2 regions of the Pseudarthrobacter lactosi genome follow, and region 2 is predicted to be linked to the other one. Evidence: predicted binding sites of a transcription regulator. Region 2 holds the regulator's gene; the other holds the start of a gene.
What was found. Region 2 encodes Rex, which represses fermentation and respiration genes when NADH is low (regulators of the CRP and FNR family bind a similar motif). Its sites were predicted from a motif close to CTTGTGAANNNNTTCACAAG; they were not measured.

Region 1: a site for Rex is predicted at 11,059-11,078, ahead of ACZY0Q_RS04025 (glyceraldehyde-3-phosphate dehydrogenase). Genes of this name have one in related genera too.

Annotation. Positions count from the first base shown of each region.
Region 1 covers NZ_JBVAYS010000001.1:863,724-879,530, forward strand. Annotated here, with positions in the region: gene ACZY0Q_RS03965 (dihydrodipicolinate synthase family protein) at 1-9, opposite strand, end outside; gene ACZY0Q_RS03970 (Gfo/Idh/MocA family protein) at 9-1,178, opposite strand; gene ACZY0Q_RS03975 (LacI family DNA-binding transcriptional regulator) at 1,356-2,444, shown strand; gene ACZY0Q_RS03980 (alpha/beta hydrolase) at 2,447-3,199, shown strand; gene map (type I methionyl aminopeptidase) at 3,211-3,975, opposite strand; gene ACZY0Q_RS03990 (DNA alkylation repair protein) at 4,108-4,893, shown strand; gene mptB (polyprenol phosphomannose-dependent alpha 1,6 mannosyltransferase MptB) at 4,909-6,465, opposite strand; gene orn (oligoribonuclease) at 6,628-7,260, shown strand; tRNA gene ACZY0Q_RS04005 (tRNA-His) at 7,388-7,460, shown strand; gene def (peptide deformylase) at 7,576-8,148, shown strand; gene ACZY0Q_RS04015 (HNH endonuclease family protein) at 8,158-8,955, opposite strand; gene ACZY0Q_RS04020 (hypothetical protein) at 9,081-9,284, opposite strand; gene ACZY0Q_RS04025 (glyceraldehyde-3-phosphate dehydrogenase) at 9,362-10,840, opposite strand; RNA gene rnpB (RNase P RNA component class A) at 11,108-11,494, opposite strand; gene ACZY0Q_RS04035 (YaaA family protein) at 11,552-12,316, shown strand; gene ACZY0Q_RS04040 (zinc ribbon domain-containing protein) at 12,313-13,068, opposite strand; gene ACZY0Q_RS04045 (Nif3-like dinuclear metal center hexameric protein) at 13,247-14,170, opposite strand; gene msrA (peptide-methionine (S)-S-oxide reductase MsrA) at 14,270-14,794, shown strand; gene cysK (cysteine synthase A) at 14,860-15,795, shown strand.
Region 2 covers NZ_JBVAYS010000001.1:1,921,870-1,937,676, forward strand. Annotated here, with positions in the region: gene ACZY0Q_RS08905 (histidine phosphatase family protein) at 1-586, opposite strand, end outside; gene ACZY0Q_RS08910 (YceI family protein) at 789-1,337, shown strand; gene ACZY0Q_RS08915 (hypothetical protein) at 1,444-2,166, shown strand; gene ACZY0Q_RS08920 (hypothetical protein) at 2,316-3,143, shown strand; gene ACZY0Q_RS08925 (redox-sensing transcriptional repressor Rex) at 3,203-3,946, opposite strand; gene ACZY0Q_RS08930 (glutaredoxin family protein) at 4,037-4,291, opposite strand; gene ACZY0Q_RS08935 (HAD family hydrolase) at 4,425-5,243, shown strand; gene ACZY0Q_RS08940 (30S ribosomal protein bS22) at 5,345-5,443, opposite strand; gene ACZY0Q_RS08945 (helix-turn-helix domain-containing protein) at 5,601-5,813, opposite strand; gene ACZY0Q_RS08950 (3-deoxy-7-phosphoheptulonate synthase) at 5,957-7,063, opposite strand; gene ACZY0Q_RS08955 (acetylxylan esterase) at 7,399-8,412, opposite strand; gene ACZY0Q_RS08960 (rhamnulokinase) at 8,599-10,113, opposite strand; gene ACZY0Q_RS08965 (bifunctional aldolase/short-chain dehydrogenase) at 10,110-12,164, opposite strand; gene rhaI (L-rhamnose isomerase) at 12,169-13,347, opposite strand; gene ACZY0Q_RS08975 (L-rhamnose mutarotase) at 13,422-13,778, opposite strand; gene ACZY0Q_RS08980 (LacI family DNA-binding transcriptional regulator) at 13,929-14,954, shown strand; gene ACZY0Q_RS08985 (iron chaperone) at 15,061-15,525, shown strand; gene ACZY0Q_RS08990 (FAD-binding oxidoreductase) at 15,633-15,807, shown strand, end outside.

The sequences.
Region 1 (15,807 bases), 1.1 Mb from region 2:
GGACGTCATCAGAGTGTGATCTCCGGGATGTCGATGGTGCGGCGTTCGTCGTTGGACTGCAGGCCCAGCTCGGCGAGCTGCACGCCGCGGGCGGCGGACAGCAGGCCGAAGCGGTGCTCGCGGCCAGCCACAACATCGCGCAGAAATTCTTCCCACTGCAGCTTGAAGCCGTTGTCCAGCTCGGCGTTGGCGGGAACTTCCTGCCACTGGTCGCGGAAGGATTCCGTGACAGGCAGGTCCGGGTTCCAGACGGGCTTGGGGGTGTGGGCGCGCTGCTGGGCAACGCACTTGTTCAAACCGGCAACGGCGGAGCCGTGCGTGCCATCGATCTGGAATTCCACAAGCTCGTCGCGGTAGACGCGGACTGCCCAGGAAGAGTTGATCTGGCCGGTGACCGGCTCGCCGGCCGGGGTTTCGAGCTCGAAGATGCCGTAGGAGGCGTCGTCGGCGGTGGCCTTATATTCCTTGCCGGCCTCGTCCCAGCGGGCCGGGATGTGGGTGGCGGTCTTGGCGTTGACGCTCTTGACCTTGCCGATGATGCCTTCGAGGACGTAGTTCCAGTGGCAGAACATGTCTGTGGTCATGCCGCCGCCATCTTCCTTGCGGTAATTCCAGGACGGCCGCTGGGCAGCCTGGACGTCGCCTTCGAAGACCCAGTAGCCGAATTCGCCGCGGATGGAGAGGATGCGGCCGAAGAAGCCCTCGTCCACCAGACGGCGGAGCTTGACCAAGCCGGGGAGGTACAGCTTGTCGTGCACAACGCCAGCCGTGACGCAGGCTTCCTTGCCGATGCGTGCCAGTTCGATAGCTTCTTCGAGGGTTTCGGCGGTGGGCTTCTCGGTGAAGATGTGCTTGCCGGCCAGCATTGCCTTCTTCAGGGTGGCGGCGCGGAGGCTGGTCATGGAGGCATCGAAGATGATGTCCACCGAAGGATCGTTGATCACGGAATCCAGGTCCGTGGTCCATTCGGCCACCTTGTGCAGCTCGGCCAGCTCGCGGATCTTGGCTTCATTGCGACCCACCAGAATAGGTTCAATCTGGACCTTGGTGCCGTCCTCCAGCGTGAAGCCTCCGGCGTCACGGATGGGGAGGATGGAACGCAGCAGGTGCTGCCGGTAACCCATCCGGCCGGTGATGCCGTTCATGGCGATGCGGATCGTCTTTGTTTCGAAGCCCATGTGTCCTCCACGGTGAGTGAGCAGTGTTACTCAAGATGAATCGGGAAAGCGCATTCCCACTGCATCCATCATCCACCGGTCAACGCATAATGGCAAGCGCTTTCCCTGGGTATCTCCAAACTGCCATACTGAAGTCGGTGCCCTTTGCGCTGAAAATCCGTACGAACAGGAGAAGCTGTGGCTGCAAGTACCCTCACCGAGGTGGCCCGGTTGGCGGGCGTGTCACCGGCCACCGCCTCCCGCGTGCTGAACGGTTCCGCCCGGATACCCGGCAAGGACATTGCGGACCGCGTGCGGCAGGCCGCCGAATCCCTCGGCTACATTCCTAACGCGCAGGCGCAGGGACTGGCGAAGTCCAGCTCCGGGTTGATCGGGCTGATTGTGCACGACATCGCCGATCCGTACTTTGCCGCCATAGCCCGCGGCGTTCAGGAAGCCGCGAGGGAACAGCACAGGATGGTGCTGCTGGCCACCACCGAGGGCGCTCCGGAAAACGAGAAGGAAGCCGTGGCTGCCTTCGCCGCACGCCGCGCCGATTCCATCGTGATCGCCGGATCGCGGACTTCCCGAGTCGAGGACCGGGACGGCAACGCTGAACTCGCTGCGGAACTGGACCGCTACTGCCGCAACGGCGGCCACGTGGGCGTGATCGGCCACGGGATTGTGGGCGCCACGGCAGCCGACGGCTACCACGTGGTGAGTGTGCCCAATGAGGAGTTGGCCGCGCAGCTCGCCGCCGAGCTGGCCGCGTCACGGGAAGAAGACTTTGTCATCATCGGTGGCCCGGAAGGGCTGTTTACGTCCGACGACCGGATCCGGGGGTTCCAGCGTGGCCTGGCCGACGCAGGCCTGCCGGCCGCGGACGTCATCCGCACTGACTTCAACCGTGCCGGCGGCTTCGAGGCCGGCCTCGCCCTGGCTGCCCGGATCACAGCGTCGCAGTCCGGGGGCAGGGCAACAAGGCTCTGCATCTTTGCCGTCAACGACGTTATGGCCATCGGGGCCGCAGCCGCGCTGCGCTCCCAGGGACTGCGGATTCCGCGCGACGCCACTGTGGCCGGTTTCGACGATATTGAGACCCTGCGCGATTTCCGCCCGGCCCTCTCCACGGTGCACCTTCCCCTAGAGGAAATTGGCCGGCAGGCCGCCCGCAGCGCGGCAGGAACGGCCGACGGTGACGCCGGATCTTCTCCGATAACCGGCCAGGTCACGCTGCGGCGAAGCACGGAACCTGTGCAGCCGGGCAGCGTTGAGTCGGTGGCCTGAGAATGCTCCCGGGTTCATTGACTGCCGTGCCTGCCCGCGGCAATCCAGGTCCGCGCCCAGCGGTTCTGGTCCTTCCGGGTGGAGGGTATGCAGGACAGGCCGACCACGAGTCAGAGCCGGTTGCCGAGTGGTTCGCCGCGCTGGGGATCCATGCCTATGTGCTGCGGTACAGGGTCGCCCCGCACCGCCACCCGGCGCCCTTGGAGGACGGCAAGGAGGCCATTCTGGCGATCCGCGAGGGCGCCCTTGGCCTTGCGGTGGACAACACGCGGGTGGGCGTCCTCGGCTTCTCGGCTGGCGGCCACCTTGCGGCAACGCTGTCGACGGCGGTCGCCACCGGAAATCCCTCCCTGGATGTCGCGGCTGCCGTTCCGGACCTGACGGTCCTGTGCTACCCGGTTGTATCCTTCACGGACGCGGTCCATCAGGGGTCAGTGGACAACTTAGCGGGCGGGTCACCGTCGGACGATCTGCTCCGGGCACTGTCTCCAGATCTCCAGATCACGGCCACCACGCCGCCTGCTTTTGTGTGGCACACCGCCGATGATGCGGCGGTACCCGTCAGCCACAGCCTCTCCTATGCGGGGGCGTTGATCAGCGCCGGCGTCCCGGCGGAACTCCATGTTTTTCCGCAGGGCCGCCATGGCCTCGGATTGGCCCTGGAACTGCCGGGACCGGACCAATGGACATCCCTGTGTGCGGCCTGGCTGGGCAGGATGGGATGGACCGCAGTTCCGGCTGAACTGACTGCCTGAACCATCGGCAGCTACGGAAGCGTGAGGGTCACCGGGCCGTCAGCAGTGATGGCCACGGTGTGCTCGCTGTGGGCAGCCCGGCGGCCGTTGGCTGAACGCAGGGTCCATTCGTCGTCGTGGTAGTAATCGTCCTTGCGCCCCAGGATCAGCATGGGTTCGATGGCGATGACCAGCCCGTCGGTGAGCTTGATCCCCCGCCCCGGCCTGCCGTCGTTAGGCACAGGCGGTTCGGCGTGCATCGTGCGGCCGATGCCATGGCCGCCGTGGTCAGCCAGCAGACCGTAGCCGGCCCGCCGCGCGGCGCCGCCAATTGCGTAGGCAAGATCCCCCATTTTGTTGCCGATCCGGGCCGCCTCAATCCCGCGTGCCAGGGCGGCGTCCGTGGCATCGATGAGGGCCTGGTCCACAGGATCAGGTGTTCCCACGATGAAGCTGATGGCCGCATCGCCGCACCAACCGTCCAGGAAGGCCCCGCAATCCACACTGAGCAGGTCACCGTCCTGGAGTATGTATCCACCGGGGATGCCGTGGACCACGGCGTCATTCACGCTGGTACAGATCACTCCTGGAAACGGAACTGAGGCCCAGCGCGGGTGGTAGCCCAGGAAGGCCGGCGTGGCTCCCGCCGCGGCAATCGTCTCGGCGGCCAGCGCATCGAGGTCACGCAGGGTGACGCCCACTCCGGCCGCCTCCCGCACCGCCGCCAGCGTGGTGGCCACCACCCGCCCGGCTTCGCGCATCAGGGCAATCTGCTCGGGAGTCTTGATCATGGACATGCAGCGAACCTCCGACGTCGGATGGCACGGACCAAGGGAACGTGCAGTTTGTCTCGTCCCACTCTAGAGCCGTCCTGCTGGGGACGGAGCGGCCGGCATCCACGCCGCCGGCGCCTCGCTACAGTTGCACCCATGCACGGATTACCACCGCATGGGGAATCGCCGGACAAGGAACCATTGGACACGAAGGCTCCTGCCACGGATACTCCGAACCGCGAGTTGCTGGACACTGTCCGCGCGGCGCTGCGGGAGCGGACGGACCCGGTGCGGGCCGCTGGAGCGCAGGCGTACATGAAGTCCGCCCTGCCGTCGCTGGGCGTCCGTGTCCCGGAAGTCAGGCGCATGGCGCTGGCAGCTGCCGCCGTCCATCCCTTTGCGTCGGCGGGCCAGCTGAGGGCCACAGTGCTTGAGCTATGGCGCGGCTCCACGGTACGCGAGGAACGCTATGCGGCCATCGACCTGACCGGCCTCCGGCTGGTGGCCCGTGACCAGCTGATGCTCCCTGTCTACGAGGAGATCATCCGCACCGGCGCTTGGTGGGACTTCGTGGACGGTGTGTCGCACCGTATCGGCGGGCTTCTGCAGGCCCACCCGCGCACGATGACCGAACTGCTGCTGGCCTGGAGCACCGACCAGGACTTCTGGATCAGGCGCTCGGCCATCACCTCGCAGTTGAAAGCCAAGGCCCGCACGGATCAGGACCTGTTGCGGGCGGTGATCGAGCCGAACCTGGCGGACCCGGAGTTCTTCATCCGTAAGGCCATCGGCTGGGCGCTTCGTGAATACGCGAAAACGGACCCGGAGTGGGTGCGGAATTTCGTTCTGGAAAAGGGGACCCATTTGAGTCCGCTTTCCCGCAAGGAAGCCATGCGGCATCTAGAACAGGGCACGACGCCGGGAGTCACCGGCGCCGGATAACGGCGCCCGCGGAGACTAGATGACGGGGCGTTCGGTCACCGGCTCGGCCGACTTCCGGAAAAGCCGTTTTGTGTCCGGATCCATGAAGATCAGGTACATGGCAAAGAGCAGGCCCGTTATTGCGGCCGCGAAGCGGGCCAGGACGAGGGCGAGTCCCAGGTCCTCCGTCTGAAGGTAGGGAAATACCTCCAGCTGGTCGGAAATGGCGTAGATCATGAAGAACGACACGATGAAATACAGGGCCTTGACCTGCCAGTCGTTCCGGATGCCTGTCACCGCAAACAGCGGGATCAGCCACACCACGTACCAGGCCTGGATCATCGGGGCCAGCACCACAATGGCCGCAAAAGCCAAGGTGAGGCGGCGAATCAGGCGGTTGTGCTCACCCTTGAAGATCTGGAAGGCGACGACGCCTACGGCAAGCAGTTTGCCGGCGTCGAACACCCAGTCTGCGAGCGTCCACCCGTCGAGGCCGAAGGCATTCGAAACGGAAGCGATCACGAGCCCCACCAGGCCCACCGGCGCGTACCAGATGAAGAGGCTGCCGGGGGCGGACAGCCCGTTGATCCAGCCGAAGCCGAAACCATTGACCAGGCTCAGGCCATACAGAATGGCCAGGCTCAGCCCTCCGGTCAGTCCCCAGAACACGAATTTCCGCGGCCAGCCGGCGTTCTTGCCTGCCCAGATCAGGCCGATGAACGGCAGGAAAACGATCGTGATGGGCTTGACCGCGATGGAAAGGGTGACAAGGACTATGCCCAGCACCACGCGCCTGGTGGCCGCGTAATACAGTCCGGCGAGGGCCAACCCGATCATCAGGGCATCGTTGTGGACGCTGGCGATGAAGTTGGTGAGGAACAGGGGGTTGGCGGCGGTAAGCCACAGGGCGCGGTGCGGGTTGACGCCGTGAAGTTCGGCCAGTTTGGGCACATAGATAACACAAAGGACCACACCGAACAGCGCAACGAGCCTGAAAAGCATCACGCTGGCCTCGGGCTGGACGTTGGTGGACCAGACCACGAACTGCTCAATCCACAGGAACAGCTGGCCGTACGGCACAGGGGCTTCAGTCCACTGTTTGTCGGCGCCAAGCTGGAAATAGTTGGACAATGCCGAGATGCCGTTCTCATAGGGGTTAAACCCCTCCACCATCAGCCGGCCCTGACCAATGTAGGCATACACGTCGCGGCTGAAAAGCGGGACGGTGAACATCAACGGCAGGCCCCATGCTGCGATGGCCTGCAGGGTAGCCTTTCGCGCCGCCGGCCCCCACACGCGCACCCGCTGGCCCAGCCTCAGCCAGGAACGGACCAGGAGCATCCCGCCAACCGCAACCAGCACGATGGCCAAGGCAACGCCGATGGCCTCCGTGCGCATCCAGATGAAGATCGGTACCCGGCGGAGTTCGGACACGGGGGCCAGCCAGCCGACGCCGAGGGATCCGAACACCATAAGGACCGAGCCAACAAGACCGGCAAGGATGGGGGACCTGGCGTTATCAACTTCCGCCGCAACTGGCTCCGGGATCACGCTGGCGGCCATCTCCCCCGTTGCAGGCACAGGCGCCGTCATCTCAGGATCGTCCAATCTTTTTACACTCGGCGCGTCAACCCCGCGGGCGGCAGTGGCCGCCCGGGCCGCGCAGGCACAGCACAGCGGCAAAATCCTCGCCCCCATGTACCCGAAATCCTAGCATCGGACGGTTGCGCCGGAGCTAAACGGTAGGCTGGTCCGGTGCCTATATCTAACGAACGCATCGTCTGGATCGACTGCGAAATGACCGGCCTGGACATCAAGAACGACGCCTTGATCGAGGTGGCGGCGCTGGTGACGGACTCAGAGCTCAACATTCTCGGCGACGGTGTGGACGTGGTGATCAAGCCCGAAGAAGCTGCCCTCGCCCAGATGAACGATTTCGTCAGGGACATGCACACCCGGTCCGGGCTGCTTAAGGAACTGCCGCACGGCAAGACCATGGCCGAGGCCGAAGCCGCCGTGATGGAATACATCGAAAAGTGGGTGCCGGACCCGCGCAAGGCACCGCTGGGCGGCAACTCCGTGGGAACAGACCGCGTCTTCCTCTCCCGCGACATGCCGGCCGTGGTGGAGCACCTCCACTATCGCGTAATCGACGTGAGCACCATCAAGGAACTCTCCCGCCGCTGGTTCGCCCGGGCGTACTTCCAGTCCCCCGCCAAAAAGGGCGGCCACCGCGCCCTGGGGGACATCCAGGATTCGATCGACGAGCTCCGCTACTACCGCGAGGCGGTTTTTGTTCCGGCTCCCGGGCCTGACAGCGCCACTGCCCGCGAAGTCGCCCAGCGCATCACGGCCACGCCCGGTACGGCAGAGACCCCGGAAGAGTAATCTGCACCACGTTTGGTGGAAATTTTCGCAAAAACCCCAAAAGTGGCACAAGCACCCTCAAACAGCAGGTAAGCTATTTGAGTTGCCTTTCCAGAGCACCTGATCATCGGGAATCTGCGGGCACATGGTGGGCTTAGCTCAGTTGGCAGAGCGCCTGGTTGTGGTCCAGGAGGTCGCGGGTTCAACCCCCGTAGCTCACCCTCACAGGGCGGCAGTAACAGCCGTCCAGTTGGAGGCCGTACCGGATATCCGGTACGGCCTCCATTTTTTTGCATAACGCCGGCGTCACGCCGCACGCACGAAGGGCCGCCTGAGATGACAGTTCTGCCAATCACCGTCTGGGGAGAACCGGTGCTGCACCGCCGCGCCGCCGAAGTGGAGGTGTTCGACGACGAGCTGCGCACCCTGATCGCGGACATGTTTGAAACCAACGATGCTGCCAACGGCGTGGGACTGGCGGCGCCGCAGGTTGGTGTTGGCAAAAGAATTTTCGTTTACAAGTACGCCAATGAAGACGGCGCCCCGCCCGTCGGAGTCCTGGTGAACCCCGTGCTGACCTTGTCCAAGATCTCCGGCGCACTGCCGGACCCCGAGGAAGAGGAAGAGGGCTGCCTCTCCTTCCCCGGCGGCGGCTTCCCGCTCAAGCGTGCGGAGTGGGCGCGGGTGGAAGGCTTTGACGGCTACGGGCAGCCCGTTGAGTTCGAAGCGACCGGATGGTTCGCCCGGGTGATCCAGCACGAGTACGACCACCTCGACGGAAAGCTTTACGTCAACCGCTTGATGGACCGCTATGCACGGAAGGCCATGAAACTGGCCAAGAAGAGCGGCTGGGGCGTGCCAGGGCTGACCTGGATGCCCGGCGTGGATCCGGACCCGTTCGGCCACTGAGCCTGCTCATTACCGGGCGCTGATGGTTTGCTGGCCCGGGCAGGAGTCCAGGACCCGCTTCATTGCATCTTTCTCCGGCTGCGTGACCCACAGCCCATAGGACGCCTTCACCGAGATCTGGCGGGCAACGTAATGGCAGCGGATGTTCTTGTTCTTCGGCAGCCAGGTAGCGGCGTCGCTTGCGCTCTTCTGCTGGTTGGCGGGACCATCCGCGGCGATGAGGTTCAGCGGATCGTTGGCCAGGCTCTGGCGCTGCTGCGGAGTCAGCCCCTGTGCGCCTTTCTGCCACGCGTCACCGAGCGCCACGACGTGATCGATCTGGATTTCCTTGCTGCTTTCCGGGCCACGCCGGAACTCCACGGTTGCCCCCGTGTATGGCTCCTGGATGGCCCCCGACGCTACCCTGCATTTGGACCCCTCTGCGAAGCCCACAGCGGTCAGGTCCCTGCGGAGGATGTCATTGCGGGTGTCGCAGCCGTTCCGGTCCACGTCCAGCCAGGCCTGCCCGAAGGCATCCCGCTGGTAGTTGTCCTTGGGAGCCCGGCCCTTGACCGGCAGCCCGTCGAGAGCGGCCCTGGCACTCCCCTGCGGTACAGCGTGAACCGGGACCACCGGTTTCATCCAGGTCCCGTCGAAAACAGGCGCCTCGCTGGGCCCTTCGATTGCTGGTTCGGCCGCTGCGAACTGGCCTGCGGTGAAAAACCAAAGCGCAGAGCCCACGGCTGACAGGGCCAGCACCGCCAGCAATGCCCAGGCCTGCCTCGAGCGGCGGCGGGCACGGCGGTAGGCGCGCCAGCTGACGCTCATGGGTAACCAGCTCTTCCGTAAATGTCCTGCACCAGACGAGCCTAGGTCACCCCACTGACACCGAAACGGTTATCCACAATGTGGAGGAAGAGTGGCCCGGGTAGGCCGCCTACCGCTGGGGCCGGCTATTGCTCCCGGGCAACGCGGTGCAGGTCTTCTTCGGCAACCTGGAGGAGGCCTTCGAGCTGCCGCACCCGGTCGTCGCCGACATCGCCGGAAGCCCGGGACGCGCGCGCCTGTTCCAGGAGCCGGATGGCTTCTTTATGGTTGGCCTTGGCGACGTCGAGGGCGTGTTCAAGGGTGGTCTCGTGGAGAGTTTCGTTATCCATGCCACCAGTGTGGTCCCGATTCCCGGCTGATTCCAGCAATCAGCCGGGAATGTCGGGTGGCCGGCCCGGCAAACGGACTAGACGGCGATTGCCGCCAAGGCGGCAGCGGCTTCCTTGGCGGGGAACGCCGGCGGGTTGACGCCGGCCATCTCTTCCATAACCCGGACTACCTGGCAGCTGTAGCCGAACTCGTTGTCGTACCAAACGTAAAGAATCAGGTTCTTGTCGTTGGAGATCGTGGCGAGGCCGTCAACGATGCCGGCACGGCGGGAGCCAACAAAGTCCGTGGAAACAACCTCGGGCGAATCGATGTAGTCAATCTGCTTGCGGAGGTCCGAATGCAGGGACATCTGGCGGAGGTAATCATTCACCTCATCCTTGGTGGTGCCGTTTTCCAGGCTGAGGTTCAGGATGGCCAGCGAGACGTCCGGGGTGGGGACGCGGATGGAACTGCCGGTGAGCTTGCCCTGAAGTTCGGGCAGTGCCTTCGCCACAGCAGTGGCCGCTCCGGTTTCGGTGATGACCATGTTCAGCGCGGCAGAGCGGCCGCGGCGGTCGCCCTTGTGGAAGTTGTCGATCAGGTTCTGGTCGTTGGTGAAGGAGTGGACGGTTTCAACGTGGCCGTGGATCACGCCGAACTTGTCGTTGATGGCCTTCAGGACCGGGGTGATGGCGTTCGTGGTGCACGACGCTGCGGACACAATCTGGTCCGTGTCCTCGATGGAGCCGTGGTTAATGCCGTGAACTATGTTCTTGAGCGCGCCCTTACCCGGAGCAGTCAGGAGAACGCGCGCAACGCCCTTGCTGTGCAGGTGCTGGGACAGGCCCTCGGCGTCGCGCCAGCGGCCCGTGTTGTCCACCACCAGGGCATTGGTGATGCCGTAGGCGGTGTAGTCGATCGTGGCGGGGTTGTCCGAGTAGATGACCTGGACCTGGACACCGTTCGCGGTGATGGTGTTGGCGTCCTCGTCCACGCGAATGGTTCCCTCAAAGGAGCCGTGGACCGAGTCGCGGCGCAGGAGGCTGGCACGCTTGGTGAGATCCTTGTCCGAGCCGCGGCGCACCACGATGGCGCGCAGGCGCAGGCCGTGGCCCCCGCCGGCCTTTTCAATGAGGAGGCGCGCCAGCAGGCGGCCGATCCGGCCAAAGCCGTACAGTACGACGTCGGTGCTGGTGCGGTCATCGCCACCACGCTTGCCAACTACCTCGGCAAGCTCGGCGCGGAGGAACTCTTCCAGGGTGGCGTCTTCGCCTTCTGCCTTGAACTTCTCCGCCAGACGGGCGACGTCAATGGCCGCCGCACCCAGCTCCAGCTCCGCCAGGATATTCAGCAGCGGTGCGGTCTCTTCGAGCAGGAGTTCGGTGTTGCTCATACGGCGGGCGAAACGATGCGCCTTGAGGATGTTCATAGTGGACTTGTTGATCAGGCTGCGGCCGTGAATGCTGGTCACCACGTTGTTTTCGCGGTACAGCCGGCCAATCACCGGAATCATGGCCTCGGCGAGAGCCTCCCGGCCCATCCACGTATCAAGACAAGAATCTGACGTCTGGCTCACAGAACTACCTTCCTCGGTTCAGCCGCGTACGTCCTCGTGCGCGGTTGGCGGCCACCTGATGTTGTCCAGGGGCTCTGGCACCGGCGGGATGCGGTCCATCCCGGGTGCCGTGGAGAAGCGTAAAGAAAAGCCACCGGCTGCGAACGCAGACCCGGCGGCAGAACTTCTACGTTCGCTATCCATTCTAGGCTGGAGCGGACCCGCGGACCGCCGCAACCAGCGTGAAATCACTCACATGCGTGGCTGGTCCGTGCCCGGCGGGGGTGTTGGATGGGTTGACCGATACGCCGGGTTCTGTGCTCCCGTGCCGTTACCAGCGCGGGAGTAGCGGCCATCCATCTACGGACGCCGTTGCCGACGCCCTCCAGCGGCCTACCCGGACACTCGGGCGGGCAGCCCTCAAACGTGTCCTGTCTGGCCTTGCTCCGGGTGGGGTTTACCTAGCCTTCCCGGTCACCCGGGAAGCTGGTGGTCTCTTACACCACCGTTTCACCCTTACCTGCTGAGCTTCCGTTGCCGGAAGACGCAGGCGGTCTGTTCTCTGTGGCACTGGCCTGCGGGTTACCCCGAGTGGGCGTTACCCACCACCCTGCCCTGCGGAGCCCGGACGTTCCTCGAGCCACTTGCGTGACGCGCGGCCGCCTAGTCAACCCATCCGCAGCCAAGTCTACCGCCGGTGGGAGGCGACGCCGTCGCCGGTAGGATCGTACGGTGCTGATTTTGCTTCCCCCGTCCGAAGGCAAGACCCCCGCGGTCCGCGGGTCCGCCGTCGACTGGCCGTCACTGAGCTTTCCCGAACTCAACGCCTACCGGGCCAAAGTCCTGGAGGCGCTGGGGACGGTCAGCGCACATGAGGATGCCCTCGCCCTACTGGGCGTCGGCGCATCGCTGCAGGACGACGTCGAACGCAATACCCGGCTCCACGCCGAACCGGCGGCCCCGGCACACCAGATCTATTCCGGCGTTCTGTACGACGCCCTCGGCTACAAGACCCTGACGCCGGCGCAGCGGCGGAAGGCCGATGCCTCGGTGCTGGTGATCTCTGCACTTTGGGGCGCCATCCGCTTCGCGGACAGTGTGCCCGCCTACCGGCTGTCGATGGGAACGGCTTTGCCCGACGTCGGCCGCCTCGCCTCGTTCTGGAAGCCCCAGATTTCGGCGGCCCTCGCGGAGTCGGTGTCCGGGCATCTGCTAGTGGACTGCCGCTCCAGCACCTATGCCGCCGCGTGGGCCCCGCCGCCGGCCCAGACGGTGGCCGTCAATGTTTTTACGGAGGTCAACGGCGTGCGCAAGGTGGTCAGCCACTTCGCCAAGCACACCCGCGGCGAGCTGGCGCGGCACCTGCTGGCCCGGCGAGGCAACGCCCCGCAGACCCCGGGGCAGGTACTGAAGGCCACACGCGAAAAATGGGACGCCGAGCTGGTCGATGGTTCAGCACGGAAACCGCACACGCTGAACATCATCCTGCCCGGCTAGGCAGCCGGGGCGGGCGTGTTCCACTCGGCCGAGCGCACCAGGATGGCTCCCGAATCCGGGCAGAACACAATGTCGTCCTCGGCGGCGGCCTTGATCTCGGCGAGGTCCCCGGGGCTCAGCTTCATTCCGGAGGCCTCAGAGGTTCCGTGGAACAACCGGGCGGCGCCTACACCCCGCTTCGCCAGCGTCTTTTCGTAGATGGCCAGCATCCCGGCGTCGAGTCCCTCAGCGAATTCGGCACGCTTGCCGCGGAGAACGGTCGCTTCGGCGGCCACTTCGGCAAGCGCTTCATCCAGTTCGGCACGGATGCCGCCGAAGGAGCCCTGGACGTTGTCCACGATGAGCTGCTGGGCAGCCTGACGCTCGCGCAGCGAATCCAGGCGTTCCAGGACTTCCAGTTCCACGTCTTCAAGGTCGGAGCGGCGCTTGTTCAGCGACGCGATGTCCTTCTGCAGAGCCACAAGGTCCTTTGACAGCCCCGTCCCGCTGTTGAGCCGTGCTTCGTCGCGTTCGATGCGGGAAGCGACCTGTTCGACGTCGGCCTCGGCGCGCTTGAGCTCGGCTTCGGCATCGTGGACGGCCATCTTGGCGGAGCCGAGTTCACCGTTGGCGACGGACAGAGCCGATTGCAGGTCCTCGATCCGGGGATCGGTTTCCAAGGCGCGGCGGCGGTTGGACAGGGACCTGAGCTTTGCGTCCAGCCCCTGCAGTTCGAGCAACTTCAACTGTTCCGCCGGTGCTGCCTTGGCCACTATTTACCTCCGCTAAATCCAATCCGGCCGAAGCCGGGCACCGTATCGGCGCTCTATAGACTCTAGCGCCTGGCGTGCTCCCCTGCCTCGCTAGGTCCCCGCTGGCTCCCAGACCTCGCTGCGCTCGGTGTGGGTCCCTCGCCGGTGTGTGCCCGGCGACGGACTTCGCACGCCTGGCTTAGCCCGGAGTCAGAATGAAGTCCCACGGATCGCTGTTGGTGATGCTTACCTGGATCTCGACGTCGTGGCCCTGATCGGTGAGCACATTGCCCAACGCCGAAGCCGCAGCGGGCAGCCACAGCCATTCGCTGGCGAAGTGCGACACGTCAATCAAGTACGGCCGGCCGTTCACTGCCGCTTCACGGGCTTCGGACGCCGGATGGTGGCGGAGGTCTGCGGTGACATAGACGTCGGCGTTGTTGGCCCGCACCTCGTTGAACAGCGAATCCCCCGCGCCCCCGCATACAGCAATGCGCCGCACCAGCCCGTCCTTGTCCCCGGACACACGGACTCCGCCAGCCACCGCCGGCAGGATGCCGAACACCCGGGCAGCGAAATCGCCGAGGCTCATCACGTCCGCCAGATCACCCACGCGTCCGATGCCTTCCTCGGGCAGTCCGTTCGCGGCCACCGTCAGCGGGACAACGCCTTCGAGTCCCAGCGCATCGGCAAGGACATCGGAAACGCCCCCGACGGCGGAATCACCGTTGGTATGGACGGTCAGCAGTGCAGTTCCAGACTCGATGAGGCGGTGGATGGCCTGCCCTTTGGCGGTGGTGGCCGCCACCGACGTGACGCCCTTGAGGAGCAGCGGGTGGTGGGTGATGAGGAGCCCGGCACCCCATTCCACAGCTTCTTCGATCACCGTGAGCGTGGGATCAACGGCGAACATCACCCTGGTAACGGGCGCAGACGGGTGGCCCGCCACGAGCCCTACTTCGTCCCAGTTCTCGGCCAGCGACTCGGGCCAGAGTTCCTCTACCGCCAGCAGCACCTGACCCAGCGTGGGAGCAGCCGGACCATCCGCTGCGGCGTCCTCCCCCGAAAGGGTTCCGTCGCCGTGCTTGTCCGCATCTGTAACGCCGGTGTCTGCAGATTCCATAGTCTCAGTTTTACCCCATCAGGCCGTTTGCCCGGCATCTTTCAAAGTCTCGTAGGGTGGTCAGGGAATCATCCGGCGCGCTCAACCATTGAAGAGGTCATGAAAACTTTTGTTCTTGGCGGGGGCTGCTTCTGGTGCCTTGACGCTGTCTACCAAATAACGAAGGGCGTCACGTCGGTGATTTCCGGTTACACGGGCGGCCACGACCCACAGCCGGACTACTACTCCGTCTGCGGCGGGACCACGGGCCACGCTGAGGTCGTGGCGGTCACTTTTGACGAGTCGGTCATCCCGGCCGAAGTCATCCTGGACATGTTCTTCGCGCTGCATGATCCCACCACGCTCAACCGCCAGGGCTACGACGTGGGCACGCAATACCGTTCGTCAATGTTCTATGAGACCACCGAGGAGAAGATTCTCTTCGAGGAAGCCATTGAGCGGAACCAGGCGCTGTGGTCGCACCCAATTGTGACCGAGGTCAGCCGGCTGCCACGGTTCCATGTGGCGGAGGACTTCCATCAGGACTATTACGGCAAGTATCCCGAGCAGGGTTACTGTCAGGTGATTATTAACCCCAAGCTCGCCAAGGCCAGGAAATATTACTCTGCGTGGCTTAATGCTTAGCAGCGGCCGCTCAGCCATCGTTAGGCTGACCTCAGCATTCACACTTGAGAGATAGGCATATCTACATGGCACGGATCTATGACGATGTAACGCAGTTGGTCGGCGGCACTCCGCTGGTCCGCCTGAACCGGCTGACCGAGGGCTTGGGCGCCACTGTGGCCGTCAAGCTGGAGTTCTACAACCCGGCCAACAGCGTCAAGGACCGCATCGGCGTGGCCATCGTTGACGCCGCCGAGAAGTCCGGCGCCCTTAAGCCCGGCGGCACCATCGTCGAAGGCACCTCCGGCAACACGGGCATCGCCCTGGCCATGGTGGGCGCTGCCCGCGGTTACAAGGTCATCCTGACCATGCCCGAAACCATGTCCACCGAGCGCCGCGTTATGCTGCGGGCCTTCGGTGCCGAGATTGTCCTGACCCCCGGTTCCGAGGGCATGCGCGGCGCCGTGGAAAAGGCCCAGGAAATCGTGGCCAACACGGAGAACTCCATCTGGGCCCAGCAGTTCGCCAATGAGGCCAACCCTGAGATCCACCGCACCACCACCGCCGAGGAAATCTGGTCAGACACCGACGGCAAGGTGGACATATTCGTCGCCGGCATCGGCACCGGCGGAACCGTCACCGGCGTCGGCCAGGTCCTGAAGGAGCGTAATCCTGAGGTCCAGATTGTTGCCATCGAACCGAAGGACTCCGCCATCCTGAACGGCGGCGCTCCCGGCCCGCACAAGATCCAGGGCATCGGCGCGAACTTCATCCCGGAAATCCTGGACACCAACGTCTATGACGAAGTCCTGGACGCCACCCTGGAGGACTCCGTCCGGGTCGCCCGTGAACTTGGCGTCAAGGAAGGCATCCTCGGCGGCATCTCCTCCGGCGCCATCGTTTGGGGCGCACTGGAACTTGCCAAGCGCCCGGAGAATGCCGGCAAGCTGATCGTGGCGGTTGTCTGTGACTTCGGCGAGCGTTACATCTCCACCGTGCTCTATGACGACATCCGCGGCTGATCAGTCCGTTGT
Region 2 (15,807 bases):
ATGAGGTGATGGACGTCAGCGTGCACTCGCGTTTGCGCGGGTCATGCCACAGCGGCTTGCCCTCGGCGCTGAGGCGGGTGGCCCAGATGGGGAGCTGGTGGCTGACCATGATGGCTTCCGGGCCGCTTGTTCCGTAGTCCCCGGCGGCCAGTTCGATGGCTCGGAGCCGGGCGTCCTCAACAGCTGCCCTGACGCGCGCGGCCTGCGCTTTGTACGGTTCGCCCCAGGACGGCCGGAACGGGTTGACCAGATGCGGCCAGTGCTTGGGCTTCCGGAGTTCGGCCTTGGTGACCTTCATACCCTGGAAGTAGTTTTCCGCTTCGATGATGCGGCCGTCCGTGTGGATTTCCAGGCCAAGCGCGTCGGCCGTGGGAGCCGCCGTTTCCTGCGCTCTGACCAGCGGCGACGCTGCCAGATAGACGATCCTGGACCCGCGCGCGGCACGCTCGGCGAAGTGGTCGGCCAGCATCTGCGCCATTTCCCGGCCCAGCTCGGAGAGATGGAATTCAGGCAGCCTGCCGTACAGAACGCGGTCAGGATTATGGACCTCGCCGTGGCGGAGCAGATGGACAGTGGATTGGGGCATGTTTACCAGTTTCTCAAAGATGGCGTGCGATCCGAAATCTTCTACATCCAGTAGAACTCAATTTTTTGGAAAAATGTTCCAGAACCGGGAACAAAACATGCAAATGCATGTTTATACTGGATGCAGCGGATAGTTGAGGATTCAATAAATGAAGCGTCAAGCTATCCGGAAGTACCACCCGACAAACTCAAGGAGAAACACCATGGCTCTTCCCGCAGACGTCACCACCGGCACCTGGACCCTCGACAACTCGCACAGCGAGATCGCCTTCACCGTTCGGCACGCCGGCATCAGCAAGGTCCGCGGCCAGTTCAAGGATGCCGCGGCAACCCTGGACCTCGCCGACAACGTGGCCGATTCCAAGATCAGCGCCACCATCCAGACCGCCAGCTTCGACTCCGGCGATGTCAACCGCGACGGCCACGTGCGCGGCGAGGACTTCTTCGACGTCGAGACCTTCCCGGAAATCTCCTTCGTCTCCAACGGCCTGGTGGCCAAGGGCAACAGCTACGAGCTGACCGGGGACCTCACCATCAAGGGCGTCACCCGCCCCGTTGCCCTCGAGACCGAGTTCAACGGCGTGGCCGTGGACCCGTTCGGCCTGACCCGCGCCGGCGTCTCCGCTGAAACCACCATCAGCCGCAAGGACTTCGGCCTGACCTGGAATGCCGTACTGGAAGCCGGCGGCGTGCTGGTCAGCGACAAGGTTGCCATCAACCTGGAGCTCGCGTTCATCGCACCCGCAGCATAGTTTTTCTTCCTGAAGCACCCCGGCCGCCATTCCCCTGAATCTGGCGGCCGGGGTGCTTTGTTTTGTCTACTAGATACAGGCGGACGGGCGGTCTACAGTGAGACCCATGAGCAACAGTGAAGTACCCCAGCCCCAGCAGCCCCAGCAGCCCGGCGCTGAGCAGCCCAGTCCACAGCCGCCTGTCGGAGAGCCGCTGGCCGGAACCACTCCTCCGGCCGGCAACGTTCCTCCCGCTGGCTACGCACCCCCGAGCGGCCAGCAGCCGCAGGGTTACCCGCAGCCGAGCCAGGCCTACCCGCAGCCGGGCCAGGCCTACCCGCAGCCGGGCCAGCCGGGCGGCTTCCAATTTGCGATGCCCACCGACGGCCCCCACAACTTCAATGACGTTATGCCCAAGGGCGGTTTCTCCGGCATGTTCAGCGTGACCGGGCTTCCCACCGAGCTCAAGGTTTCCTACTGGATCTGGCTCATCGGCGGCATGCTGGGAGTCCTCGGCGGCCTGTTCGGGGTGCTGGGCTCGCTGGCACTGTTCACCGTCGCACCTGGATTGGCTGCGGTGGTCCTCCTTCTCGTCCTGGTGGCACTCGCCCTGGGCGCGGCACAGATTGTCCTGGTCCTGAAAATGAAGGAAGGCAAGGAGTGGGCCCGCCTGGCCCTCACCATCGTCGCCGGCGTTTCGCTGGTGCTCGCCGTGATCGGCGGCAGTGTGGGCGGCGGCAGCGGGATCGGCAACAACTGGCTCGGCTTCCTCATCTCCGCCGCGGCAACTGTCCTGATGTGGCTGCCGAACTCGCAGGCCTGGTTCAACTCCGTCAAGGGACGCGCATAGTCTCGCGCTGCGTGCCGCCGGAATACCTCTCTGGAATGATCCCCCGCGGCACGCGCCGGGGGTACCGTGGGAACTAAGCCGTACTGGGGGCAGGCCAGTTGGACTGCACCCAGCAGCCGAACTGACATCCGACCTGCAAAGGACCGCTCATGAGCACGCCTGTCCCGCCTCCCGTCCCGAACGAGCCCGAGCCCGGCAACCAGCCGCCAGCGCCCCGATACGGCGAGAACAGCCCGCAGTTCGGGCAGCCCACGCCACCGGCACCTCAGTATGGGCAGAACGCCCCGCAGTATGGCCAGCCCACGCCTCCGGCGCCTCAGTACGGGGAGAACGCCCCGCAGTATGGCCAGCAGACTCCCCCGGCACCGCAGTTTGGGCAGAATAGCCCGCCGCAGTTCGGCCAGCCCACGCCACCGCCCTATGGCCAGCAGCCGCACGGACAGTCTCCGTACGCGCAGTACCCGTCCGAACAGCCGCAGGCCGCGGGATCCAACGGGATTCCCCAGCTTGTCAACATCTCGTTCTGGCTGCTGATCGGTGCGGGTGTTGTGTATGTCATCAGCCTGCTGATGGGCATCGGCATGCTTGACGATCCTCAGATCCGGGATGCGTTCGACGACGCCATGCGTAGCAGCGGCGCCACTGGTGCCGAATTCGCGTTCGACGACTTCAAGGGCGTCATTGCCGGATCGCTCGTAGTCTTCGCGATCATCGGTGCGGGGCTGTACGCACTCGTTGCACTCTTCGTCCGCAAGGGCAAGAACTGGGCCCGTATCCTCGGCACTGTTTTCGCGGCACTGTCCATTTTCGGCCTTTTCGGACCGCCGAGCATCGGAACGCTGGGAACGCTGGCGGGGATCGCGGCCATCGTGCTGCTCTACCTGCCGGCGGCAGCACCCTATTTCCGCAAACAGCAGGTATTCGGCAGCCCGTACGGGGCCCCGGGCACCACGCCTGGCAACCCCTACGGCCAGTAGCACCACCTAGCTCGAATCCACACCCTGACGGGCGTGGACCCCACCAGCCGCCAACGAACTTAGGCGGTCTGGCCCGGGGTCTGCGCCCGTTGTGCGTGATAGGCGAGGATCTGCAGTTCGGTGGCCATGTCCACCTTGCGGAGGTTGACGCCCTCGGGGACCTGGAGCATAACGGGGGCGAAACTCAGGATGCTGTGGACGCCGGCAGCCACCACGCGATCGCACACGGCCTGCGCCACGGTGGCCGGAAGTGCCAGGACCACCATGTTGGCGCCCGTCCGCTGCAGCACTGCCTCCATGTCCGCGGCGTCGCTGACGCGCAGCCAGCCGACCTCATTACCCACCACCATCTGGTCCGCGTCGAAAATTGCCACCACGTCAAAACCGCGGGACTCGAAGCCGCCATAGCGGGCCAGGGCCTTGCCCAGGTTACCCGCGCCAACAATGGCGACCTTCCAGTCATGGGTCAGCCCCAGCGCTGCGGAGATATGGCGGCTGAGGTACTGCACTTCGTAGCCCACGCCACGCGTGCCGTAGGAACCCACATAGGAAAGGTCCTTGCGCAGGGTTGACGAGCTCACGCCCGACGCTTCCGCCAGGGATTCCGATGAGACGCGTTCGACGCCGTCTGACAGCAGCGTGTTAAGGGCGCGCAGGTAGATGGTCAGCCGTGCCACTGCCGCGGGCGGTATCTGCTTGGCGGCCTCTGTGCCGTGGGAAGGCTGGGTACCATGGCCAGGCGGTGTTCCCTGGACATTCTCTGAACCTTGGACAGCCTGGGGAGATGAATCCAGTGATGTCACTATCCCCTCCATCCCATCGCGTCGTGAGTCCACTCTAGAGCCCCGCCGCCGGTGCCAACAAAGCCTGTGTCATTCTGCGAGGCCGCTGTCCTATTGGGCCATGGCGCGTTGAAGGACGCGCTCCAGCCGGGCTTCGTCGATCTTCCAGAAATCGCGTTGGATTCCATCCACCAGGACAACGGGGATTTCCTCCGCATACCGCTCCCGCAGTTCCGGCAGCTCATCCACCAACTGTTCAGTCCACCCAAGTCCCAGCAAGGCAGTAACGCGCCCGACGGCGTCGCGCGCGGCTGCGCACAGGTGACAGTCTGCTTTGGTGATGAGCACTACCTCGGGTTTTGCCATGTATTAACCGTAACGCCCCTAAGGGCAGAGAACGGGGCAGAGGGCAGGAGCAGTGGGCAGGGCCAGCGGCGGCGCGGGGAGCGGGCCCGGGTACTGAACTCCCGGTCACCGACTATTGACTAGACTCGTGGACATGCCCGAGGAGAAGTACGTCGCTGTGGTGACCCAGCCGGATGCGTTGATGCAGACCGGCGAAGCCGCCTTTTTCGACGTCGATAACACCCTCATGAAGGGCGCCAGCCTTTTCCATGTTGCCCGCAAGATGCACCAGCGCGGCGCCTTTACCCTGACACAGGCTGCGGGTTTCGCGTGGAAGCAGTTTAAATTTGTGGCCCGCGGCGAGAACATGGACGACGTCCACGCCGTCCGAGATTCCGCCCTCACGCTCGCGGCCGGCATCACCGTGGAAGACGTCAAGGCCTTGGGCGAAGAGGTCTACGACGAAATGATCGCGTCCAGGATCTGGCCCGGGGCCAAGGCACTGGCGCAGCAGCACCTTCGCGTGGGCCGGCGGGTATGGCTGGTCACCGGAACCCCCATTGAGGTCGCCGCGGTCATTTCCACCAGGCTGGGCCTGACCGGAGCCTTGGGCACGGTTGGCGAGGTTGCCGACGGCATGTACACCGGCCGTCTGGTGGGTGACATCCTGCACGGCGCGGCCAAGGCTGTGGCTGTCCGGGAACTGGCCGACACCGAAGGCCTGGACCTCAAGCGCTGCTGGGCCTACAGCGACTCATACAACGACATCCCGCTGCTGACCCTGGTGGGGCACCCGGTAGCCATCAACCCCGATGCCCGGCTCCGCCGCCACGCCCGGGACAACAACTGGCCGGTCTACGATTTCCGTTCCGGCCGCCGTGCCGCCACCCTTGGGCTGAAGGCCGCAACGGCCGGCGGCGCCGTGTACGGGCTCTGGCGCGGATACTCCCGGATGCGCGGCCCCCGGGCATAGTCTGCCGCCGCAAATGTCGCCGTCTGTGGCGACACCACGCAGACAAAAAAATGCCCGCCGCCTGGAAGGCAACGGGCATTTTCACGCTTGTCGAAGTATCTCTACTTCTTATTGCGGCGCTGGTGACGGGTCTTACGAAGCAACTTGCGGTGCTTCTTCTTGGCCATACGCTTGCGACGCTTCTTAATAACTGAACCCACGAAAGTTCCTCACAAACTAGATGCAGTACCTGTCTGATGGAAAAGGTCCGTGGACAGAGCTACAGAACTGAAACAACTGACAGATTCTTACAATGACGTAAAACGTTCCTTAACAGGGTACCGCTTCTTGGCGATGCCCACTGACCGCAGGTAATGCTCAGGCGGTTTCGGTGTGCCCATCCACCACAGCACCCTTGAGGTACTGCTCGACGGCGTTCTCTGGCACCCGGTATGACCGGCCGAACCGCACCGCAGGCATTTCGCCTGAGTGGACCAACCGATAGACGGTCATCTTGGAGACGCGCATGACCTCGGCCACTTCGGCGACGGTCAGGAACTTCGCGTTCGAGAAGTTCTGTGCTGCGGACATTTCCCTATTCCTTTGCTGATGGATGACGACAGTAACCCCAGCTGTGTTTCATTTTCGGTGTGCCGATGCTGAGCCATCCACCAACCATGTGTTAGATACTCTAGAGGTTCATGGGGCTGTAGTGAAAGTAATCCGGGCAATCATTAAGCCGTCCGGCGCTTCCGGGCGGACGCCGCGAGCTGGTCGAGGACGGAAACGGATACGTCCCAATCCATGCACGCGTCCGTGACACTCTGGCCGTAGACCAGTTCCGCCCGGCCCGCCGCATGCTCGGTGACATCCAGGTTCTGGGCACCGCCCACCAGGAAGCTTTCCAGCATGACGCCTGCGATGGCCTGGGCCGCCTCACCGCCGTCTTCCAGCTGGGCGCCGATTTCCAGTGCCACCTCCGCCTGCCGGTGGTGGCTCTTGCCACTGTTGGCATGGCTGGCGTCCACGATCAGACGGGGGTTGAGCCCCTTGCCGGCGAGCTTGGCAGAGGCGCTTTCGACGTCGGCCACTGAGTAGTTGGGCCCCTTGCGTCCACCGCGGAGGATGACGTGGGTGTCCGGGTTGCCCGCGGTTGCCACCAACGCGGCCCGGCCGTCGCCGTCGATCCCCAGGAAGGCCTGGGCGGCAGCGGCGGCGCCACATGCGTCGAGCGCGACCTGGAGGTCGCCGTCGGTCCCGTTCTTGAATCCGATGGGCATGGAGAGCCCGGAGGCAAGTTGGCGGTGGATCTGGCTTTCGGTGGTGCGGGCACCGATGGCTCCCCAGGAGATCAGGTCGGCCATGTACTGGGGGCTGATGGGTTCCAGGAATTCGGTGGCGGTAGGCAGCCCCAAAGCGGTGACCTGCTGCAGGAACTCCCTGGCAGTCCGGAGCCCCGTGACCATGTCGTGGCTGCCGTCCAGGCGCGGATCGTTGATCAGGCCCTTCCAGCCCACCGTTGTGCGGGGCTTTTCGAAGTACGTGCGCATCACGATCAGGAGGTCGTCACGGTGCTTTTCTGCTTGGCTGACCAGCCGGCGGGCGTATTCGAGCCCGGCCTTGGGATCGTGGATGGAGCAGGGGCCCACGATGACCAGCAGCCTGTCGTCCACGCCGTCCATGATGGCCCGGACTTCGTCGCGGCCACGCTCGACGACGTCCGTCACCCGGGCGTCCATGGGCAGCTCGGCAATGAGCTCCTGAGGCGTGGGCAGCGGCGTGAATTCGCTGACGCGCAGATTGGACGTGGATTTTGAGGGAGTGGCTGTCGCGGTGCTCATGTTCGGGTCCTGTTCCAGATAGGAAAGCGGGCCCAGATCAGAACCCGCCGGAGAAATGGCGAAGGGCAGAGAATGATCTCTGCCCTGTTGGCTCTGAAGGAAGATGGATGCGTGTCAGTTAGACGCGGGCTCCTCCAGAGCCAACGAAAAATACGCATACCAACGGTTTGTCATAGGCAAACCATAACCGGGCGCTGTTACGGCCGCAAAATCTCGGCCGTCACACATGGAAATCCGGGTCCAGCTAGCCACCCACTGCCCCAACTGAGTAGCGCTATCTGTCGTTTTGAGCGTCCAAAACGACAGATGGCGCAACCTACTTGGTCACTTGAGAGTCAGGCCAGGAGCTTGCGGAGGTACTGCAACTGCCTGATCCAGTGGTGCTCCTGGCCGCCCTCGTGGTTGTTGAACCTGTAGACCTCGATGTCCTTTGGTGCCGCGGATTGTGCCGCGGAGTCAACGCCGTACGCATTGAAGCTGGCGAACACCGTGGACGGCGGGCAGACATCGTCCATCTGCGCCACCGAGTACAGGGCAGGCGCGGTTGCCGTCCGGGCCAGGTTGACGCCGTCGAAATAGTTCAGGACCGCGAGCATCGGCTCATACCTGTCCCGGTGCCTGCCCAGGAAAGCCGCGATTTCCGGGTACGGGCCGCGGGCCGCGATGTCGATGGACCTGGGGAAGTCCTGCAGGAAGGGGACGTCGGGCAGCGCGGCGATGACGCCGTCGAGCCTTCCCGCTACCAGCCCGGCAACCGCCACCACAATGCCGCCGCCCTGGCTGACTCCGGCCAGGACCACGCGCGACGCGTCCACCTCGGGGTGGGACTGCGCCGCTTCCACCGCACGGAACGCGTCCACGTACACCCGGCGGTAGTAGTAGTCCTCGCGGCTGCCTGCTCCCCTGGTCATGAGCCCCGCGTAGGCCACCTCGCCCGCCGACGGGTGCGGATCCGCTGTCTCGCCGAGGATCCCGCCGTAGCCCTGCCCGCGGGTGTCCATGATGAAGTGCGCATAGCCTGCCTGGGCCCATTTGGTGTCCTGGTTCACAAGTCCGCGGCCGCCCGAGTAGCCGATGTACTGCACAACGACGGGCAGCGGGGTCCCTGTATGCCGGTTCGCCGGGACGTGCAGCCAGCCCTTGATTGGTGAGCCGCCGTAGCCTGCGAACGTGACGTCGAAGGTGTCGATGACGGACAGGTGGTTCTCCACCGGCTCGAACGTTGCGTTGAGCGGGAACCTCCGGGCCTCGTCGAGGGTGGCGTCCCAGAACTCCTGCAAGTCAGCGGGTGGTGTGACCCTCGAGGTGTAGCCGCGGAGCTGTTCAAGGGGAAGGTCGAAGAGGGGCATGCTGCTGTCCGGTCCTGTCTCGTCGGGTTGCTATCGGAGATCCTACGTCACACCATCCACTTGCGGGACCCCTCCCGACACGAAAGGACACTTGGGCCCCACCCTTCAAGCGCGAACGGACACTTGGGGCCCCTTGCGTCTAGCGGCTGGGGCCTCAACTGTACGTTCGCGCTGGGGTCGCGGTGGTTAGAGCCGCGAGAGCTGCGGAGTAAACGTCTGCAGCTCGTTCGATGGCACCACCAGGCGGCGCAGTTCCGTGAGCCCTCCGCTGACACGCCCGGCCGCCCTGGCCTGGACCAGGACATTCCCTACGGCGGTCGCTTCCACTGGTCCGGCCACTACTTTTTTACCGGTGGTGTCTGCCGTGAGTTGGCAGAGGAGCCTGTTCTGGGAGCCGCCGCCCACCACATGCACCACGTCCACGGTGCGGTCTGCCAGGCGTTCGGCCTCCGCGATGGCCCGAGCGTAGCCTGAGGCGAGGCTGTCCATGATGCAACGTGTGATGGCTGCGGGGTCGTCCGGCAGGAGGTCCCCGGTGTGGCGGAGCGTGGCGCGGATGCGGTGGGGCATGTTGTCCGGGGCGATGAAGGCGGAATCGTCCGGATTGATCTGCGGGCCGCCCGGGGGCAGTGCCGCGGCGGCGTCGAGCAGATCAGTGAGTTCCGGGCTGTAGCCTTCGGCGGCCCAGGTCCGCTGGCATTCGCTCAGGAGCCAGAGCCCGCCCATGTTGCGCAGGTAGCGGATGGTGCCGTCCACGCCGCGTTCGTTGGTGAAGTTCGCTTCCCGGCTGGCTTCGGTCAGGACCGGGTGGTTCAGTTCCAGCCCCACCAGCGACCACGTGCCGGAGGATATGTAGGCGAAGTCTTCCTCCTGGGCCGGGACGGCTGCGACGGCGGAGGCGGTGTCGTGCGAGCCGACGGCCACCACCTTGGTGCCTGCCGGCAGTCCCACCCGGGCTGCAATCTCCGGCAGCAGGGTGCCCACGGTTTCGCCGGGTTCGCTCAGCGGCGGGAACAGGTCTTTGGGCAGGCCCAGGGCGGTAAGGAATCCGGTGGCCCACTCCCCCGCGACGGCGTCGAACAGACCCGTGGTGGAGGCGTTGGTGGATTCCGTGCGGCGCTGTCCCGTCAGGAAGAACGCGATCAGGTCCGGGATGAGCAGCGCCTGCAGACCCTTCAGGTCCCGTTCCGTGGCGAGCTGGTAGAGGGTGTTGAACTGCAGGAACTGCAGCCCGGTGGTGGCGTAGAGCCGGGCAGGGTCCAGTTTCTGGTGCACGGGCGCGACGGCGGCACGGCTACGGTCATCGCGGTAGCTGTACGGCTGGGCGACGAGTTCGCCCGCGGCGTTGACCAGGCCGTAGTCCACCGCCCAGGTGTCGATCCCGATGCTCGTGATGGTTTCGTCCTGCAGCGCCGCCACGGTGGCGGCGGCGCCCAGGCCCGCGAGGACCTCGGCGAACAGGGCATCGAAATCCCAGCGGAGGCCGCCGTCGAGCTCCACCACACCGTTGGGGAACCGGTGCACCGTTTCCAGCTTCACGCTCTCACCGTCCCTGATCCGGCCCAGGATGACCCGGCCGGACGAGGCGCCGATGTCGACGGCGGCGAAAACGCCGCGGGGATCAGCGGCGGACACCGCCCCGGCCGTGGCCGGAGCGGTGTCCTGTCCTGGAAGGCCAGGCTGTGCTGCCGGATGGCTCATCGGAGGAAGGCTGCTGCCACCCCGGCGTCCACGGGGATGTGGAGTCCGGTGGTGTGGGACAGTTCGTTGCTGGTGAGGACGGCGGCGGCGTTGGCCACATGCTCGGGCAGGACTTCGCGTTTGAGCAGGGTCCGCTGGGCGTAATACTTGCCCAGTTCCTGCTCGTCCACGCCGTAGACCGCGGCGCGCTTGGCGCCCCAGCCGCCGGCGAAGATGCCTGAGCCGCGGACCACGCCGTCGGGGTTGATGCCGTTGACCCGGATGCCGTGTTCGCCCAGCTCGGCCGCGAGGAGCCGGACCTGGTGGGCCTGATCGGCCTTCGAGGCGGAGTAGGCGATGTTGTTCGGGCCCGCGAACACGGAGTTCTTCGAGGAGATGTAGATGATGTCCCCGCCCATGTCCTGGTCAATCATGACCTTCGCCGCGGCCTTAGACACCAGGAAGGAGCCCTTGGCCATCACGTTGTGCTGGATGTCCCAGTCCTTTTCGGTGGTTTCCAGCAGCGGTTTGGAGATGGACAGGCCCGCGTTGTTGACCACCAGGTCCAGCCCGCCGAACGCCAGCACCGCATTCTGGATCGCCGCGATGACCTGGGCTTCGTCGGTGACGTCGGCCTGGACGCCGATGGCGACGTCCGCGCCGCCGAGTTCCGCGGCGACGGCCTGGGCGTTCTCCAGGTCCAGGTCGGCAATAACTACGCACGCGCCGTCGGACGCCAACCGGGTGGCGATCGCCTTGCCGATGCCCGACGCCGCGCCCGTCACCAACGCGATGCGGGAGGCGTGGGACTTCGGCTTGGGCAGGCGGGCCAGTTTGGCTTCCTCGAGGGACCAGTATTCGATCCGGAATTTCTCGGACTCCTCGATCGGGGCGTAGGTGGAGATCGCCTCTGCGCCGCGCATCACGTTAATGGCGTTGAGGTAGAACTCGCCGGCAACGCGGGCGGTCTGCTTGTTCGCGCCGAACGAGAACATGCCCACGCCCGGGACCAGCACGATGGCCGGGTCCGCGCCGCGCAGCGCCGGCGACGCCTCGGTGGTTGAGCTTGCCGAAACCGCGTGGCGGTCGTAGTAGGCCTGGTAGTCCTCGCGGTAGGCGGTGTGGAGTTCCTTCAACCGGGCCACCGAGTCCTCGATGGAGGCATCGGCGGGCAGGTCCAGGATCAGCGGCTTGACCTTCGTGCGCAGGAAATGGTCGGGGCAGGACGTGCCCAGCGCGCCCAGACGGGGGTGCTCGGCAGCTGCCAGGAAGTCCAGGACGACGGCGTCATCACTGAAGTGCCCCAGCTGCGGCTTGTCAGTGGAGGCCAGGCCGCGGATCACCGGGGCGAGTGCGGCGGCTTTGGCTCGCCTTGCTGCCTCCGGCAGCGCACCGTAGCCGGCCAGCATGGGCCCGAACGGTTCGGCCGTGCCATTGTCCTCGATGTACTTCTCGGCCTGTTCGATGATCCAGAGCGAGTTCTGTTCTGCTTCTTCGGACGTGGCGCCCCAGGCGGTGATTCCGTGGCCGCCCAGGATGGTGCCGATGGCCTGCGGGTTGGCGTCCTTGATAGCGGCGATGTCCAGGCCCAGCTGGAAACCGGGACGGCGCCAAGGAACCCAAAGGACCTTGTCGCCGAAGATCTTGGAGGTCAGGGCCTCGCCGTCCACCGCGGTGGCAATCGCGATCCCGGAATCCGGGTGCAGGTGGTCCACATGTGCGGCGTCCACCAGGCCATGCATGGCGGTATCGATCGACGGCGCCGCGCCGCCCTTGCCGTGCAGGCAGTAATCAAAAGCAGCAACCATTTCGTCTTCACGCTCAACACCCGGGTACACGTTCTTCAAAGCGTTCAGCCGGTCCAGGCGCAGCACCGCGAGGTTCCCGGCCGTCAGCGTGCCCAGGTCCCCGCCGGAGCCCTTGACCCACAAAAGCTGGACGTCCTCGCCGGTGACCGGGTCCTTTTCGGTGCCCTTGGCCGAGGTGTTGCCGCCGGCGAAGTTGGTGTTCCGCTTGTCCGCACCGAGGCGGTTGGAACGGTTGATCAGGTCTTCAACAGTCTTGTTGCTCATGCTCTTATGCGCCCCATCCGGCTTGCTGGCCGCCGACGCGGTCCTCGTTGATCTGTTTCTGGTAGCCGCTGGCCTTGAATGCGGCCATCGGGTCCGCGGGCAGACCGCGGGCTTCACGCCAGTCGGCCAGGATGGGCCGGACGTCAGTGTAAAAAGCGTCGTTGAACACGCCGTTGGCGGCCAGGACGTCGCCGGAGCGCTGGGCCTCGCCCAGGGCGGCGGTGTCCACGAGCAGGGCGCGGGCCGTCATTTCCTGAACGTTCAGGACCGAGCGGATCTGGCCCGGGATCTTCTCTTCGAGGTTGTGGCACTGGTCCAGCATGAGGGCCACGTGTGAATTCTCTCCTGCGGACGTGCCGAAGCCGCCGCCGCGGATCACCTCGTACATGATCCGGAACAGCTGGAACGGATCCGCTGCCCCCACGATCAGGTCATCGTCGGCGTAGAAACGGGAGTTGAAGTCAAACGAGCCCAACTTGCCCAGACGCAGCAGCTGCATCACGATGAACTCGATGTTGGTGCCCGGGGCGTGGTGACCGGTATCCAGGCAGACCAACGCATTCTCCCCCAAAGCCAGGGTCTGCGCGTAGGAGGTACCCCAGTCCGGAACATCGGTGTGGTAAAAAGCCGGCTCGAAGAACTTGTACTCCAGAACGAGGCGCTGGTTCTCACCCAGGCCCGCGTAGATCTCCTGCAGCGACTCGGCCAACCGGTCCTGGCGCCCGCGCATATCGTCCTGGCCCGGGTAGTTGGTGCCGTCCGCGAGCCAGATCTTCAGGTCCTGAGAGTCCGTGGCGTGCATGATCTCGATGCACTCCAGGTGATGGGCGATGGCCCGGCGCCGCACTGACTCGCTCGAGGACGTCAGGGAACCGAACTTGTACTCGTCATCCTGGAACGTGTTGGAGTTGATGGTGCCCAGGCCCACGCCGAGACCGGCCGCGTACTCCTTGAGCGCGGCGTAGTCGTCCACCTTGTCCCAGGGAATGTGCAGGGCCACCGTGGGGGCAAGGCCGGTCAGCTCGTGCACCTTGGCCGCATCCGCGATCTTCTCCTGCACCGTCCGCGGGGTACCCGGCGTGCCGAACACCTTAAAGCGAGTGCCTGAATTTCCATAAGCCCACGAAGGGACCTCGATGGCAAGCTCCCCGAGCCTGCCCAGCGCCGTTGCTACGTCATTCATGTTGATTCTTCCCGGTCTTTAGTGGTGTGGTCTTTGGTGATGTGGTTTTACGGCCTGCCCAAAGGGCCAGCGCGTCAGCTGCTGGTGGACTCCGCCGCCGCCAGCTGGTGGTCAAGGTTGAAGACTTCCTCAAGGACCTGGAACCCTTCGTCGGGCGCCTGGTCCGGGTTGTCCGGGTTGTCAAAAAGCGTGGCCATTTCCGCCTGCCAGCGGGTGTTGACCTCGGTCAGGGCCATCCGCGCCCGGACGGCGTCGAAATCCTCGCATTCGACGTAGCCCACCAGGAGCCCGTCCTCGCCCAGGAACAGCGAGTAGTTGTTCCAGCCCGCGTCTTTCAGCGCATGGAGCATCTCCGGCCACACCGCAGCATGCCGGCGCCGGTATTCGTCGATCAGCCCTGGCTGGACCGACGAGCGGAAACACACCCTCATCTGCAACTCTCCTGAACTTTCCAAGCTTTGAATCGTTTCATTGTTACGATTCAAAGTACTCTTGAAGTCAAGTAGGTGTCAAGCAATTTCCAGACCACAATCCGGGGACTACGGGAAAGTGCTGCACGCGGCATATAAGCACGGAGAATCATGAATCGCTCAGCCAGCATCAAGGACGTCGCAAACCATGCCAGCGTTGCAGTGGGCACGGTCTCCAATGTCCTGAACTACCCGGACCGGGTTTCCCAACGGACCAAGGAGCGGGTCCTGCGGGCCATCGACGAGCTGGGCTTCGTCCGGAACGATGCCGCCCGCCAGCTGCGCGCCGGCCACAGCCGCACCATCGGGCTGATTGTCCTCGATGTAGGCAACCCGTTCTTCACGTCAGTGGTGCGGGCCGCCGAGGATGCTGCCGCCCTCCAGGGCAGCGCCGTGCTGCTGGGCGACAGCGGCCACAACGCCAGCCGCGAATCAAACTACATCGACCTCTTCCAGGAACAACGCGTGCAGGGCCTGCTCATTTCTCCCGTCGGGGACATCACCGAGCGGCTGGATCTGCTCCGCGAGCGCGGCGTGCCCACCGTCCTGGTGGACCGGCTTGCCGATGAGAGCAGGTACAGCTCCGTCTCAGTGGACGACGACGCCGGCGGTTACCTCGCTGCCCGGCACCTCCTGGACACCGGCCGCCGTCGGCTCGCCTTTGTGGGTGGCCCCACGTCCATCCGCCAGGTGGCGGACCGCCTGCAAGGCGCGCAGCGTGCCGTGAAGGAGGAAGCGGATGCCACGCTGGAGGTCCTGGACTCCGACGGCCAGACTGTGCTGGCCGGCCGGAGCGTGGGCAACATGCTGGTGGAGCGCGGGGACCTGCCGGACGGCATCTTCTGTGCCAACGATCTGCTGGCCCTGGGTGTGATGCAGTCCCTGACCATGACCCACACTGTGAGGATTCCCGAGGACATCGCACTGATCGGCTACGACGACATCGACTTCGCTGTTTCGGCAGTGGTCCCGCTCTCCTCCATCCGGCAGCCCACCGAAGCCCTGGGCCGCACGGCCATCGAACTGTTGGCCGAGGAACTCGAGTCCAATACTCCAAAGCACCGGGCCGTCATCTTCACCCCCGAACTGGTGGTCCGGCAGAGCACCGCCCCGGCGAAGGGATCCTCCGCCGGCTAGGGATCCGCGCTTCGAGCAGTTCCGGATTCGAGCAGTTCTGGAGAAGCCCCCTGGACGCCCGGACACTAGCGTGGACCCCAAGAGACCGCCAAGGAAGGAACCCGCAATGACGGACACAAACAAGACCGGCACGAGCACCAAGTCGTACGACGGCTTCGATGCGGACGAACGCGCCGCAATGAAGGAACGCGCCCAGGAGCTCAAGTCCGCATCGGGAAAGGGTGCCCGCGCCGCTAAACCGGATGGCGAAAGCGACGTGCTCGGAAAGATCGCCGAGATGTCGAACCAGGACCGCGCCATCGCCGAACGGCTGCATGCCATCATCAAGGAGAACGCGCCGGAGCTCGCGCCGAAGACCTGGTACGGAATGCCTGCCTACGCCAAGGACGGCAAGGTGGTTTGTTTCTTCCAGCCCGCCGACAAATTCAAGGCACGGTACTCGACGCTCGGATTTAGCGACCCCGCAAACCTCGACGACGGCAACATGTGGCCCACCTCCTACGCGCTGACCAAGCTCACTGACGCGGACGAAGCACGAGTCGTCGAGCTCGTAAAGAGGGCTGTCAGCTAGCGGCTGGGCCACCCCGGGGCAGGGGCGCCGAAGCTCCGGCATTTTCCTCTTGCCAGTTCGTGCCAACGGTGGGACTCTGCTGGAAGAGCGAGAGGTCCGTGAGTCCCATGGCACAAAGCACGGAGATCAACGGCGTTGCCGTCGATGAATTACAAATGTCCTTTCGGGGTGACCTCGTCCGTCCGGCTGACGCTGGTTACGATGAGCATCGCAAGGTGTGGAACGGGTCGATTGACCGCCGTCCCGCACTTATAGCCCGCTGCACCGGTGTCGCAGACGTGC